One region of the Glutamicibacter sp. HZAU genome, then DNA from elsewhere that is predicted to be linked to it. Evidence: riboswitches for the same ligand, from Rfam matches in the RefSeq annotation. Region 1 holds a riboswitch; each other region holds the start of a gene.
The links. A riboswitch is a leader RNA that binds a small molecule or an ion and turns the genes downstream of it on or off. The one in region 1 is predicted to bind thiamine pyrophosphate.

Region 1 (3,624 bases):
CTGGCGGGCATCGCCCTGACCGTCTTTGCCGGGCCGATCTTCGAATTCTGCGAGCGGGTGGCCGCTGAGCTGATCGCCCGCGAACCATATATCAGCTCGATCTTGCCATTCTGATTGGAGGGATGATGCCGAACAAGAACTTTGAACCGCGCGACCAGCGCATCGATGATGCGCTGGATACCTCCGGCGTGCGCCACCGTGCGACACTCAGGCAGGAGTGGCCGCTCCTGCTGCTGCTGCTCTTCGTCTGGGGCGCCCTCTGGCAGGACTTCTCGCTGGCGAACATGATCTTCGGGGCGGTCATTGCGCTGGTGATCGTGAACCTGTTCCCGCTGCCGCCGGTGGTCCTTTCGGGCCGGATCAACCTCTGGTACTGCGTGAAGCTGTTCATCTGGTTCCTCGGTCAGGTTGTCGCGGCCAGCGTCCACGTGGCCTGGCTGGCAGTGGCCCGCGGGAAGAGCACCCGCAGCGCGATCATCGCCGTCCCGCTGCGCACCGGCTCGGACCTGATCGTGATGACCGTGGGCCACGTGCTCACGCTGATCCCGGGATCCTTCGTGATCGACGTGGACCGCAGCTCGTCGACCCTGTACCTGCACTACATCGACATCCAGTCGCCGGAGGATGTGGAGACGGCACGGGCAGCTATCCGGGACATCGAACGCCGGCTGATCATGGCCATCGGCAGCCGTGACGAGTACGAGGCGATCAAGAGCGAATGCGGACCGGACTTCGCTGCGAGGAAGGGGTAAACATGCTGGATATCGTCATCTGGATCTGCGGCATCATGCTCGGGCTGGGTGCCATCGCCTGCCTGATCCGGGTTGCCAAGGGTCCGTCAATCCTTGACCGGGTGCTTGCCTTGGACGTGATGCTGCTGATCATCTCCGCCGCCCTGTGCCTGGAGATGGTGCTGCACAAGCACACCGACTACCTGCTGTTCGTGGTTGCCGCGTGCATGCTCGGCTTCATCGGCTCGGTGACCGTCTCACGCTTCGTCTCGGATCAGAGGAATGCCTAATGGAACTCTTCCTCGATATCCTCGTCGCCATCCTGCTGATCCTCGGCTGCCTGATGTCCTTGATCGCAGGCATCGGCTTGCTCACCTTCCCGGACATGCTCACCCGCATGCACGCGGCCACCAAGCCGCAGGTGCTCGGCTTCCTGCTGATCTTCGCCGGGTTGGCCATCTACCTGCGCAGCTGGGCGGTGATCCCGGTCCTCGCGTTGGCTTGGGGCATGCAGCTGCTGACAGCGCCGGTTTCCGCCCACATGATCGGCCGTTCCGGCTACCGCACCAAGCACGCGGCCAAGGAAACCCTGTTCTCCGATGAGCTCAGCCTTGTGGTCAACAGGGTCAATGGCGCACCGCCCACCGGAGCAACACCGATGTCCAAGGCCGAAGCGCCAGAGGACAAGTAATGCGAAAAGAGCGGGGGCAGTTCAGCTGAACTGCTCCCGCTCTCGGCTTGCCGCCGAAGCCTATTTGGTGAACTTGGCAACAACCTTGTTGGCGCTGCGGTCGGCCACGGTCTGCATGATCGCTGCCACCAGGGCCGAGACGATCGCGAAGCCCAATGCGCGGCGGAAGGACGCTTCAGCCGCTTCCTCGGTGCCCTTGCGTGGCGCTTTGCTGCCGGTTGCCTTCAACCAAATGAAATCAACCAGCTTGCCACCGAGCATGCCCGCGCCAACGGTGATTCCGGTAGTGACAAGTTTCTGCACTTTATCCATTTTTTCCTCGCGATCAAGCTCGTGACACATCGTTCCTCTGCCCAGCATACCTGCGGTATGGTGGGGGAGCAGTAATTATTCCGACAGGGGAGCGTCAGACTTCTACGAAGTCGCAGGACGCTGAGAGTGCGATGGATCGCAGACCCTCGAACCTGCCCCGGCTAGTACCGGCGAAGGAAGTCGAGCATCTCGGATGCGGATAGGCGCAGCATGCCCTCATTCCGTGCATCCCCCCTCCTTTCCATAGGAGGACCAACAGTGAACGAAACAATTTCGAAGCATCGTACCGGCTGGCGTGTCGTCGATATCGTCGTGGCATCGGTGATCGCCGTGGCTTCAGGAGTCATTTTCTGGGCATGGAGTGCCGGCTATGGCCTGTTTTCGCTGGCCTTCGCGGCTTTCCCTCCAGCCACCGCGCTGCTCACCGGCATGTGGCTGTTCCCCGCGGTGCTCGGCGCATTGATCATCCGCAAGCCTGGCGCCGCGATCTACTGCGAGCTGCTGGCCGCCGTGGTTGAAGCGCTGCTCGGCTCGCACTATGGGTTGACCGTGCTGATCTCCGGCCTGGTCCAAGGCCTGGGCGCGGAGCTGGTCTTCGCGGCATTCCGCTACCGCAAGTGGAACCTGGGCGTGGCACTTCTGGCAGGCCTGTTCTCCGGCCTGTTCGCCGGCATTACTGAGGCATACATCCTGGCCTACTACGTCGAGTACACCGCCGGGATGAAGATCTTCCACGTGATCGCCACCGGTGTTTCCGGTCTGGTCATCGCCGGGCTGCTGTCCTGGCTGGCCACGCGCGGACTGGCGAAGACCGGTGCCCTGAGCGCACTGGCGAGCCGGCGTGCACACCTGGAAACCGCAAAATGAGTTCAGTTGCCAATTCCGATGCCGCCTCGCTGACCCAGCGCGGAGCGTCAATCACCGCAACTGGTTTCGGCTGGCAGCACTCGGAGCGGCAGGAACCTGCCATCTCGGGGCTGGATCTGCAGATCCACGCCGGTGAAAAGGTGCTGCTGCTCGGTCCATCCGGTGCTGGCAAGTCGACGTTGCTGCATGCAATGGCCGGGCTGCTGGAAGCCGATGAGGATCAGCAGCTTGCCGGCCAGCTGCTGATTGATGGCAACGATGCGTTCAGCCGGAGCCACCCGGTGGGCTTGATGCAGCAGGACCCGGAAACCCAGGTCGTGCAAAGCAGGGTCGCCGATGATGTGGCCTTCGGAGCGGAGAACCTCGGGATGGATCCGGGCGTGATCCGCCAGCAGATCCCCGAAGTGCTGGACGCGGTCGGATTGGGCGCGCTGTCCTTCGACCACCGCACCCAGCAGCTCTCCGGCGGGCAGAAGCAGCGCTTGGCCCTGGCTGGCATCCTGGCCATGGAACCCGGCCTCATGCTGCTCGATGAACCGACCGCCAACGTGGACCCGCAGAGCATCGGGCCGTTGCGCGATGCGGTGCTGAACGCCGCGAAGCTATCCGGTGCCACGCTGGTTGTGGTCGAGCATCGGCTCGAAGCCTGGGCAGAGCATATGGACCGGGTTATCGTGCTGGAACCGGGCGGGGGAGTCGCGCACGACCTGGATCCGCGTCAGCTGTACACCGAAGAACCCGTGCGCCAGGAGCTGGCTGCCGCCGGGCTATGGGTTCCCGGATATGTTCCGCAGGTGGCACCGGCCGAGAACCTTGCCGGAGCTATGCTGCTGGAAGCGCGGCAGCTGGTTTGCGCCCGCACGGCTACCGCGCCGCATACCCAGGCGGTGGATATGGAAGTGCAGGCGGGCACCGCGACGGTGATTCTCGGCGAGAACGGCGCCGGCAAATCGACGCTGGCCCTGGCCCTGGGCGGTTTGCTGTCCCCGGCCGGCGGCGAGCTGACGGCCACCGCGCAACTGG
Region 2 (3,624 bases), on a different contig from region 1:
CCGGCACCTGGGCGCGGGAGACGATGGTGGAAATATTGTGCGGGTTCAAGATGCCCAGGCCGGAACCGATTGGTGCTCCGGCTGGCATGACGGCCGCAACACCGGCATCCTGGAGGCGCTGGGCAAGGGCAGGATCATCATTGGTGTATGCAAAGACCTGGAACCCGTCGGCCACCAGCTGTTCGGTGGCAGCGTGCAGTTCCAGTGGATCGGGCAGCAGCGTGTGCTCGTCCGCAATCACTTCGAGCTTGATCCAGTTCGTTTCCAGCGCTTCGCGGGCCAGGTGCGCGGTGAGGATCGCGTCGCGGGCGGTGAAGCATCCAGCGGTATTCGGCAGCGCAATCACGTTGTTGCGCTGCAGCAAGTCATACACGTTGGACTCGCCTGCCGCCGAAAAGTGTCGGATGGCCACGGTAGTCAGTTCGGTTCCAGAGGCCTGCAATGCGCTTTCCAGGGTGGTCAGCGAACTCGCTCCCCCGGTGCCGAGGATCAAGCGCGAAGACAAGGTGCGTCCTGCAACCTGGAATGGATCGCTGTTGATGTCCAGTTCAGTGATGTTTTGCGTGTCCACGCCTAGCCTCCCTGGGCTGCGGTAACGAGTTCGATGCTGTGCCCTTCGGCCAGCGTGTAGCTGTTCCAGGCGCTGCGCGGGATGACAGTGCCATTGACCGCGGCGGCTATTCCAAGCTTGCTGCCGTCCACGGCCGCCGAGTTGCTATCCAGATCCTTGCCGATCTGCATGCTGATGAATTCGCGAAGGGTGATTCCTTCGTCCAGGTTCAGTTCCCGGGAATTGAACTTAATGCCAATGCTTTTCATGGATGCTGCTCCGTTCGGTGGGTGGTCCGGGTTGCTGTGGCGAAGCGGTGTGGATTCACAGCCTGATGCAAGGGGTGCGTTCCATTTCCGTGAATAAGGTCAGCGGCGAGTGTTGCGCCCAGCGGAGCCAGCAGCACTCCGTGCCGGGAGTATCCGGTGCTAAGCACCAGGCCCGGGTCAATGCGCCCCAGCAGCGGACGGTCATCAGGTGTGGCGGGACGGGCCCGGGCAGTTGCCTCGTTCAGCGTGCAGTCGCTGATGCCGGGGATGAGCTTTCGTGCATTGTCCAGCAGTAGGTGCATGGCTCCGATGTTCACTGCAGGCTGGCGGTCTTCCCGGACGCTGGCTCCAAGCACGAGGCTGCCGTCCTTTCTCGGCACGAGATACACCGGCTCCCGGTGCACGATGCCGCGGATGGTCCGGGTGATCAATGGCGGACCGGCTGGCCCCTGGATCCGGAGAATATCTCCGTAAACGGGGCGCACCGGCACCCGGTCCAGGCCGTCAATGGTGCCCAGTCCGGTGGCCACGATGGTTTGATCCGCTTCGAGGATCTTGCCCGATGCGGTGCGTACCGCGTTGGTTCGGCTCCCGTCGCCCACCAGCGCCTGCGCCCGCTCCTCGATCAGGCGGCCACGCAGGTGATCAAGCAGGATTTTGACGACTGACCGTGGGTCGACTTGGTGGTCATCTTGGCATAGGACTGCGCCTGCTATATTCGCGGCCAAGGCTGGTTCGAGTTTGCGGGCTTGGCTGGGCAAGAGCTTTTCCGCTGACAGGCCGAGGGAAGCTTGCAGTTCGGCCAGCTCATGCAGGGCTTCGCGGTCAGCCGGTTCGGCCGCGACGACGAGGGTTGAGTTCTGCAGGTAGTCCGGGCGTTGCCCGGTCACGGATTCGATGCGCTCAATGAACTTTGGATAGGCGGCATTCGAGGCGGCAAGCAGCTCGTGAAGGGGGCCATGGCCCCAGACCGTTTCAGCTGCCGGGGCCAGCATTCCGGCTGCCGCGTAGCTTGCACCTTGGCCTGGTGCTGGATCGATGAGGGTGGCAGTATGTCCCCGTGATTCCAGTTCGAACGCAACAGACAGGCCGATGATTCCGGCGCCAACAATATTCACATGCACGAGAGCACGCATCCTTCCTACGGCGGCATGACCCGCATCAGGTGTAGCGGTCGGCTCGGTGCCCTCTCAGCCTGGTCGATTCAGGCTCCCGCGGAGTACTGCGATTATAGGCATGATCCAGCTCATAAAGTCGAACTGGAGCAACCGCAGCTCCGTCATCTTCTGTGATGTACTAGTTGACATGGCATCTCATGACTTCCCCCGCGTGCTTCCCCAGGGATCTGCGTTGTCCAACACGATCATTTCGTTGGAGCAGGAGCTCTTGGAAACCAGCCAGCGCCATAGCCGAAGGCAATTGGAACGGTACTTGCATCCGCAGTTCTCCGAAGTGGGCGCCAGCGGCCGTGTCTACGATCGCGAGTCGATCATTGCCCAGCTGGCCCAGGAGCCGGAACGGGATTCCGGATCTCGGGAAGTCGGAAGCCCCGTGGCAATCCAGGTTGCCGATCAAGCGGTGCTTCTGCGCTGGAGGTTGCCCTCGGCATCCGCCAGCGAGCGCAGTTCGCTGTGGATCCATGAGCAGGATCGCTGGCAGCTGCTGTTCCATCAGGGCACGCCCGCTGCGCGGCAGCTTTCTTTTGCAGAACCGAACAAGGGCGCATCAGTCGACGACGATTTCTCAGTTCGCAGGCTGCGCCAATCGGATGCCGAAGCCGTTTTCGAAGCCTTTTCCTCCAATGCCGATATGGATCGCCAAGGAGATGCCGACACTCCGGAAAAGGCCGCATCATACGTGCGTGCCCTGATGGAGGCCGGCGAACGGCAGCAGGCTTTGGCCGTCGCCTATCGGGACCGGCTGGTCGGTTTGGTCTGCGGTACTGTCGATCCAGCCAATCAGAACGCATGGGTTTGGTATTGGATGAACCAGGACTACCGCGGGAGGTCTCTGGCCACTCGCGCAGTGGCTACTTTGGTGAACCACCTGTTTGGCGAGCTCGGTTTGTACCGTTTGGAACTAGGTCTTCGGGCGAATAATCCTGGATCGAAGCGTGTAGCCGAAAGCAACGGGTTCCTGCGCGAGGGTGTCGAGCGCGGTAAGTTCCTGGTTGCTGGAGAACGCATTGACGTGTACGCCTACGCGCGGTTGCGGACTGATCAGGTCCCGGATGTAGTGCCGTTGCCGTGGAGCACGCAGCCGTAGCTTGGCGGGCAACAAAAAGTCGCGGAATCCGTTTTCGGGTTCCGCGACTTCTTATCTGTCCCTCAGGTTTAGTGATATTGGCTAGATGCCTGGAGTTGATGCCGGCGGCGTCGAATCCGGGCCGTCGGTGGCCTGATTGGCCTCGATCTTTTTCAGCGTGCGAGCCGCAGCATCGCGGCCACCAAGTCCAAAGGCCAGCGCCGCGGCCAATGCCGCGCCAATGACGATTGCACCGAAGGCCATATTGATGATCGAATCAGCGATACCCATGTACTTCAAGCCCATTGCCACGAACAACGCAATTGCCGTGTAGCGGATGATCTTTGAAGCGGTGGTGTCGCCCAAGAAGCGGCCAATGACGTTGGCGATGACGAAACCTGCGGCGATAATTGCTGCGCCGAAGAGAATCTTGCCTCCCAAGGCCAGGATTTCATTGAGGATGTTGGTGATCGCCGGGAAGTTCAGCATCTGGGCCGCCATCACGCCGAAGAACAGCACGATGGCAATCTTGACGATGCCAGCGATGATTCCCGAAGCGCT
Region 3 (3,624 bases), on a different contig from region 1:
TCCTGGGAAATGCGCATGGAGCAGAATTTCGGCCCGCACATGGAACAGAAGTGGGCAGTCTTCGCAGGCTCGGCCGGCAGCGTCTCGTCATGGAATTCCTGCGCGGTGACCGGATCGAGGGACAACGCGAACTGGTCATTCCAGCGGAATTCGAAGCGAGCCTTGCTCAGCGCATCATCCCGTGCCGTGGCACCCGGATGCCCCTTGGCCAGATCTGCCGCGTGCGCCGCGATCTTGTAGGTGATCACCCCGGTCTTCACGTCATCCCGGTTGGGCAGCCCCAGATGCTCCTTGGGGGTGACATAGCAGAGCATCGCGGTACCGTAGCGGGCAATCTCCGTGGCGCCGATGGCGCTGGTGATGTGGTCGTAGCCCGGCGCGATATCGGTAACCAGCGGGCCCAGGGTGTAGAACGGGGCCCCGTCGCACAATTCCTGCTGGCGCTCCACATTCTCGCGCACCAGATGGAAGGGGATATGCCCCGGTCCCTCGACCATCACCTGCACATCATAGTGCCAGGCGCGCTTGGTCAGCTCGGCCAGCGTGTCCAGCTCGGCGAATTGCGCTGCGTCGTTCGCATCCGCGATGGAGCCCGGGCGCAGCCCGTCGCCCAGCGAGAAGGCCACGTCGTACTGCGCGAAGATCTCGCACAGCTCATCGAAGTGGGTGTAGAGGAAATTCTCCTGGTGGTGCGCCAGGCACCAGCCGGCCATGATGGACCCGCCGCGCGAAACCATGCCGGTCACCCGGTTGGCGGTCAGCGGGATGTAGCGCAGCAGCACGCCGGCGTGGATGGTCATGTAGTCCACGCCCTGCTCGCACTGCTCGATGACCGTGTCGCGGAAGATCTCCCAGGTCAGCTTGTTGGCTTCGCCATTGACCTTCTCCAGCGCTTGGTAGATCGGCACGGTGCCGATGGGCACGGGGGAGTTGCGGATGATCCATTCTCGGGTGGTGTGGATGTCATCTCCGGTGGACAGGTCCATCACCGTGTCGGCGCCCCATTTGGCGGCCCACTGGAGCTTGGAGACCTCTTCTGCGATGGAGCTGGTCACCGCCGAGTTGCCGATATTCGCATTGATCTTGACCAGGAACGCCTTGCCGATGATCATCGGCTCGGATTCCGGATGGTTGATGTTCGCCGGGATGATGGCTCGTCCGGCCGCGAGCTCGCTGCGCACCAGCTCGACATCGCATTCCTCGCGCAGTGCCACATAGCGCATTTCCGGGGTGATTATCCCGGCGCGCGCATAGTGCATTTGCGTCACGCGGGCTCCGCCAAGGGCCCGCAGCGGAGGGGCTGAACGTCCAGCCCATTCCGCGCTGGCCGTGCCGCGGCGGACCGCCGAGCGCCCGTCGTCGTGCAGATTGCGCTCGCGGCCTGCATAAGCCTCCACATCCCCGCGCTCCAGGATCCATTGCTCGCGGAAGGGCGGCAAGCCCTGGGTCGGTTCGCTTCCCGGTCCGCTGGTCCGATACACGGACAGCGGCTCGTTGGGCTTTCCATTGGGAGAGTCTGCCAGATGGATCTGCGTGACGGGAACAGAAATTCCCGCAGATTCGCGGTAGGCAAGGGTGTGGGCAGGGTGCTGTTCAAATTGTTCCACTGGGGAAACTCACTTCCTTCGCCGGCATTACCCGGACAGGTTCAACGGTCGCGGACGGCGATAGCCCGATCTCAGCCCTTGCCAGGGCACCCGTGTGGTCGCGAACAACTTAGCACGCTTGGGAGGAGGAAACGCAAATCCAGTGGTCAGAACGGTGACATCAATTCAGGATGCGGGCAATGGCCCGGCGGCAGGAGCTAGCTTGTACAAGCGATCAGCCTCTTGCAGCGCGAATCGGGAATCTGGGGAAGATGGCGTGGCAGAAAGCTGGCGAAGCAGCGCGGGCGAAGGCTGAGGGGATGGCCGCGCCATGGGGCACTAAGAGCGGCAGATAAACGAAAAGAGAAGCAATCTGGAATCAGATTGCTTCTCTCATTGCGAGCCCCCTGCCGGAATCGATCCGGCGACCTCGTTCTTACCAAGAACGCGCTCTACCACTGAGCTAAGGGGGCAACAGGTAAATACTTTACACAGGTTTTCGAGGTTTGCAAAATCCCCCGGGGATTTGTTGCTGACGTCACAATATTCCTAATCAAGACGGAAATGGGAGTCGGGTTGCCTAGGTGAATTCCGTGCGCGTGAGAGCTTGCTTCATGCCTCCTGGATTACTTTCGCGGCGCGTTGTGGCGACTCCGCGCACCGGATGCCAGATGTCCTTCCAGGCAATCCATAATCCCAGGGTCGAGGGACTGGGGGAGTTGAGCCTCCTGTGTTTTACGGGGGAGATCTGTGGTTCTGCCACGAGGGAAAGTGTCGCGGGATTTTATCCTGCGCGTCTGGGCGAATCCGTGATTGACCACAAGGGACACCTCAGTGAGAATCGTCACCCGAGCACCTTTTGTCCCAGTCTTCGTCCTTGAAGATCTAGGGTGAGTGGCTAATCTCAATTTGACTAGTAGTTTTATGGAAATTTCGGGGTGTTTTCCAGGTTGGTTTACCGATTTTTCTTTGCCGGGAAATGCGTGTAGAGTATTTACTCGTTGCCCCCTTAGCTCAGTGGTAGAGCGCGTTCTTGGTAAGAACGAGGTCGCCGGATCGATTCCGGCAGGGGGCTCTGAGTGAGAAGCTTTCTTGGCTTCTACTGGATTGTTTCTCACTTGTGGCGGCGTAGCTCAGCTGGTTAGAGCGCACGACTCATAATCGTGAGGTCCCGGGATCGAGTCCCGGCGCCGCTACCAAATCAAAGATCCTCGGCTTCGGCTGAGGATCTTTTTTGGTTTCCGGCTTCGAAGCGGTCTTCAGGGACCCGTCGTTTCAAAGCCAATAACGCTTAGTTGTCCGCACCCTTTTCAGGGCTCCTTGTGCTGGCTTGCTGTGCCAGCGAGAGCAGTCCCTGGAAGGCCTTCGTATCGAAATTCGTCTCTTGTCCTGCTGCATCATTGGCATCATGGCCGTGTACTTCGGTATGCAAGCGTTGCATTTGCATATCGAGTTTCGTTGCAACAGCTGCCGCATCGGCGAGCTCCTGTACTAGATGTTCTGGAACCGCCCCCTCGTACTTGTAGAAAATTTTATGCTCCAGGCTTGCCCAGAAATCCTGGGCGATCGTGCGGATTTGCAACTCCACTACAACGTCGACAGGGCCGTCGGATAAGAAGACCGGAATCTGCACAATCGCATGGACACTTTTATAGCCGCTTGGCTTCGGGTTCTTGATGTAATCCTTGATCTGGATGACCTTCAAGTCATTTTGAGCGGTCAAGGTGTTCAGGACCTTATAGATGTCCTTGACGAAACTGCAGGTAATGCGCACACCCGCAATATCGCTGATGTTCTCGCGTATGGCAGTAAGGGACGGTGCGATGGCCCGGCGGGCAACCTTGCGCATGATGCTCTCCGGAGTTTTCACCCGGGAGCTGACGTGCTCGATTGGATTGTATTTGTGCAAGTACAAGAACTCTTCACGCAAGATCGAGACCTTGGTCAGCACTTCGTCCACCGCAAACTGGTATTCCATCATGAAGCGCTGGAAATCGTGATGGAAGGCCTTCGTCAATCGCTGCAACTCGGCCGGGGA
Region 4 (3,624 bases), on a different contig from region 1:
GTGGCCAGGGCGCTGGAGAGGGTGCAGCCGGTGCCGTGGGTGTTCTTGGTGGCATGGCGCGCACCGTGCAGCTCGCAGAGCACCCCGTCCGCTGCTACCAGCGCGTCGGGGCAGTCCGCCCCGGCCAGATGCCCGCCCTTGGCCAGCACCAGGGCCTCGTGCTTGGCCGCCAGGCGCTGGGCCTGGCGCAGCACCTCGTCCCATGATGCGGCTACCGGCTCGCGCAGCAGGCTGGCCAGTTCCAGCAGGTTCGGGGTGATCACCGTGGCCCGGTCCAGCAGCGAATCGAGCGCCGCTTCGCCATCCAGCAGGCGGTCCCCGCTGGTGGCCACCATGACCGGGTCCAGGACTACCGGAGCATCCACGGTGTCCAGCCAGCCGGTGACTGCGCGGATCACCTCGGCGTTGGCGAGCATCCCGATCTTGATTGCATCGATGCGGATATCCGCGCTGATGGCTTCAAGCTGGGCGAGGACGAAATCGCCGCTGATCGCCTGCACCCCGGACACCCCATGGGTGTTCTGCGCGGTCAAGGCGGTGATCACGCACATTCCGTAGCCGCCGTTGGCGGCAATGGCCTTCAGATCCGCCTGGATTCCGGCGCCACCGGAAGGATCGGATCCTGCAATGGACAAGATGTTCATTTGGCGGCCTCCCATGCCGAAACGAGCTGCGCGCTGGCCTGCTGCGGATCCTCTGCATTGCAGATGGCGCGGACCACTGCCATGCCCGCTCCGCCGCCGGCACGGATGGCTGCCGCGTCCTCGTGGGTAATGGCGCCGATTGCCACGCAGGGCAGCGAGGCCAACGTCGTGGCACGCGCAAAGCCGTTGAGGCCCAGGGGAGTGGGATGGTCCTTCTTCGTCGGGGTGGCGCGGACGGCCCCCACACCGAGATAGTCGATGACCGCGGCGTCCTTGTTCGCCTGGGACAGTTGCTCATCGCTGGAAGCGCTCAGTCCGATGACGCCTTCGCCGATGATCTGCCGGGCCAACTGCACCGGCACATCCTTCTGCCCGATATGGATGCCGTTCACGGCTGCACCGGCAGCCCGCGCCGCGAGGTAGACGTCGATGCGGTCATTGATCAGCAACTGGGCCTTGCCCTCGGTGAGCTTGGCGGCCGCGCAGGCCAGCTCGAAGAATTCCCGGGCGGTTTCATCCTTGGCGCGCAGCTGGATCCACTGGATTCCTCCGGCGACGGCGCCTTCGATCACTTCCAGGGTGCTGCGCGGGGTGCAACTGGCAGTATTGGCTACCAGGTAGGCTCCGTAATCATGCATGGTTCAGTTCCTCGTGCTTCAAAGTCTTAAGTTCTTCTGGATCGGTTGCGGACAGCGCATCAATGAATGCGACGGCGAAGCTGCCCGGACCTGTGCTGTTTTCCAGGGCCTTTTCAGCGGCCAGCCCGTAGAAGCCGTGGGCCGCGATGGCGGCCTCGAACGGGTCATCGTGGACCGCAATCATGCCGGCGCAGAACGCGCCCAACGCGCAGCCGCCGCCGGTGATCCGCGTCAAGCCGATGCCGTTGGTGTGCACCAGGACTGTCCGCGTGGCATCGATGATGGCATCGGACTGGCCGGAAATGGCCACCACGCAGTCATGCTGCTGGGCCAGCTCGCGTCCAGCCGCCAAGGCCGCAGAGACGTCATCCAAGGCATCTACACCGCGTGAAGCCGATTGCCGTCCGGCCAGGGCCAGGATTTCCGAGGCGTTGCCGCGAATCAGGGCCGGGCGTTGCCTGGCAATGTGCCGTGCAAAATCCGTGCGCACCGGCAGGGCGCCGACCGCTACCGGATCAAGGATCCACGGGGTGCCTGCTGCGCTCGCCGATTGCACGGCTTCTTCCATGGCGGCCAGCTGCTCGGTGCTCGGAGTTCCCAGATTCACCAAGACGGCGGAAGCCGCCTTTGCGAAGGGGCCGGCCTCTCCGGGCAGATCCGTCATGGCCGGGGACGCGCCGGATGCCAGCAGGACATTGGCGGTGAAATTTGCTACGACGGTGTTGGTCAGGCAGAAAACCAAAGGTGATTGTTGCCGGTATTCTTGGGCAACTGCATGCAAAGCCATGCGACATCCCTCCGCTAGCGTGAACTAGATCAGGTTCAACGGGTCTCATCTCAGTCGGTTGTTCCGACACCCCGTGTCACTGCCATAGAGCGTACGCACAAGCGGTTCCAAGGACAAGTTACTTACGCTCGCGCCGCGCCACCAAGGCCTTGAGCGTGGCCGCATCGACCTGCTGGGCGGCTGCCAGCGCCCAGAGGTGATCCACCGCGGCCAGCAGGTCTTCGCTGGCATCCACCGGCCGAAGCCGTTCGTTGACCACTGTGCCGGCCCGCCGCCGGGAGGTGATCAGACCTTCGGCTTCCAGTTCCTTGTAGGCGCGCGCTACCGTTCCGGCAGCAACGCCGAGGTCGGTGGCCAGTGCGCGCACGGTGGGCAGCTTGCTGTCTGCGGGCAATTCTCCCAGGGTGATCAGCGAGGCGATCTGCAAGCGGATCTGCTCGTAGGGTGCAGTGGCCGCCGCGAGGTCGACACTGATTTGCGTGCTCATGATGCTGCTGTCGGCTGCTGTGCACGCACCATCGCGGTACCAGGACGCTCCAGGAAAATCACCGCTGGGACAACGAAGACCAGAAGTGCAAACAGCCCCAGGCCTGCAGGGAAGCCGTAGCCAATCAGCAGCATGGCAAGCACAGCGCTGGTGGCAACGCGCATCGACCGCAGCTCCAGAACCCGCCGATACCAGATTTCTTCAGCTGGCGAGACGGCCCAGGGAATAGTCGCCCGGCGGCAGGACCAGATGAAGCCCATATGCGCCGCCGCAAGCAGCAGCAACAGCCCGATGACTAGTCCCCGGTTCGGAGGAGCGAACCCCCAAAGCGTCTCCAGCGGTGGATTCAATAGCAGGTAAGCGCAGATGGCAACCAGCAAGCCAGCGGCGATGTAGGACCACAAGGGCAGGGGTGCATGATGCTTTGGTGCTGCACTCGCCTGCCGAGCCACCTTGCTGGCGTAGCCCAGATACAGCGTATTGAGCACGATGTAGAGCAATGCCGCACCGGCAAAGAGCACCAGGATCCACGTAGTTCGTTCATTGGTCGGCATCCGGAATTCCTCATCCACGGGCAGGAATGACCAGCCGATGGCAACGGCGAGCAATGCAAGGGTAGCCGTGGTGTATTGCAATGCGAAGAGCTGATCTCGCAAGCGCGAGAAGGCGGTCCGTTCCCTGGTGGTGGAGTGGGCCGAGAATGTGGTGCGCGGACCCCAGAAGAACAGCGTAAGAGCCACCGCAAGGGCGCCATAGTTCAATAACTCGTACGGTCCACCGGTTGAATAGCCTTGCGAGTAATTGGCCACCGATACGCAAAATGCCAGCAGCACGATACCGGTATTGCGCAGCAACCGGTTGAGCCATACCGTGCGCAAGGCATGGTTGTCTTCGGCGGTGATGCCGGCCAAGGGGCGCCGGTTCAGGATCACTGCTGCAATCACCCCGGCGGCCACGACGATACCTGCCAGAGCCACGATGAAGACCGGGAGCATTTGGTTTCCGGGCAGCAGGCCATCGGTTGGGCCCGCAGAGGTGTAGGAGTAGCTGCCATCAGAATCGAACATA

Region 2: another riboswitch for thiamine pyrophosphate. It lies ahead of thiO (glycine oxidase ThiO); the one in region 1 lies ahead of EKH49_RS13565 (ECF transporter S component).
Region 3: another riboswitch for thiamine pyrophosphate. It lies ahead of thiC (phosphomethylpyrimidine synthase ThiC); the one in region 1 lies ahead of EKH49_RS13565 (ECF transporter S component).
Region 4: another riboswitch for thiamine pyrophosphate. It lies ahead of thiM (hydroxyethylthiazole kinase); the one in region 1 lies ahead of EKH49_RS13565 (ECF transporter S component).

The regions. Positions count from the first base shown of each region.
Region 1 is NZ_SCKZ01000008.1:113,964-117,587, forward strand. Features, by position in the region: gene EKH49_RS13540 (Na+/H+ antiporter subunit D) at 1-114, shown strand, start outside; gene EKH49_RS13545 (Na+/H+ antiporter subunit E) at 126-752, shown strand; gene EKH49_RS13550 (monovalent cation/H+ antiporter complex subunit F) at 755-1,021, shown strand; gene mnhG (monovalent cation/H(+) antiporter subunit G) at 1,021-1,422, shown strand; gene EKH49_RS13560 (DUF4235 domain-containing protein) at 1,483-1,734, opposite strand; TPP riboswitch at 1,810-1,930, shown strand; gene EKH49_RS13565 (ECF transporter S component) at 1,945-2,601, shown strand; gene EKH49_RS13570 (ATP-binding cassette domain-containing protein) at 2,598-3,624, shown strand, end outside.
Region 2 is NZ_SCKZ01000003.1:26,866-30,489, reverse strand. Features, by position in the region: gene EKH49_RS04895 (thiazole synthase) at 1-571, opposite strand, end outside; gene thiS (sulfur carrier protein ThiS) at 574-819, opposite strand; gene thiO (glycine oxidase ThiO) at 816-1,955, opposite strand; TPP riboswitch at 1,941-2,045, opposite strand; gene EKH49_RS04880 (GNAT family N-acetyltransferase) at 2,125-3,084, shown strand; gene EKH49_RS04875 (mechanosensitive ion channel) at 3,166-3,624, opposite strand, start outside.
Region 3 is NZ_SCKZ01000007.1:90,844-94,467, forward strand. Features, by position in the region: gene thiC (phosphomethylpyrimidine synthase ThiC) at 1-1,607, opposite strand, end outside; TPP riboswitch at 1,604-1,711, opposite strand; tRNA gene EKH49_RS12370 (tRNA-Thr) at 1,988-2,059, opposite strand; tRNA gene EKH49_RS12375 (tRNA-Thr) at 2,590-2,661, shown strand; tRNA gene EKH49_RS12380 (tRNA-Met) at 2,709-2,785, shown strand; gene EKH49_RS12385 (GTP pyrophosphokinase) at 2,878-3,624, opposite strand, start outside.
Region 4 is NZ_SCKZ01000006.1:205,741-209,364, reverse strand. Features, by position in the region: gene thiD (bifunctional hydroxymethylpyrimidine kinase/phosphomethylpyrimidine kinase) at 1-644, opposite strand, end outside; gene thiE (thiamine phosphate synthase) at 641-1,282, opposite strand; gene thiM (hydroxyethylthiazole kinase) at 1,275-2,069, opposite strand; TPP riboswitch at 2,059-2,153, opposite strand; gene EKH49_RS10715 (GntR family transcriptional regulator) at 2,188-2,556, opposite strand; gene EKH49_RS10710 (hypothetical protein) at 2,553-3,624, opposite strand, start outside.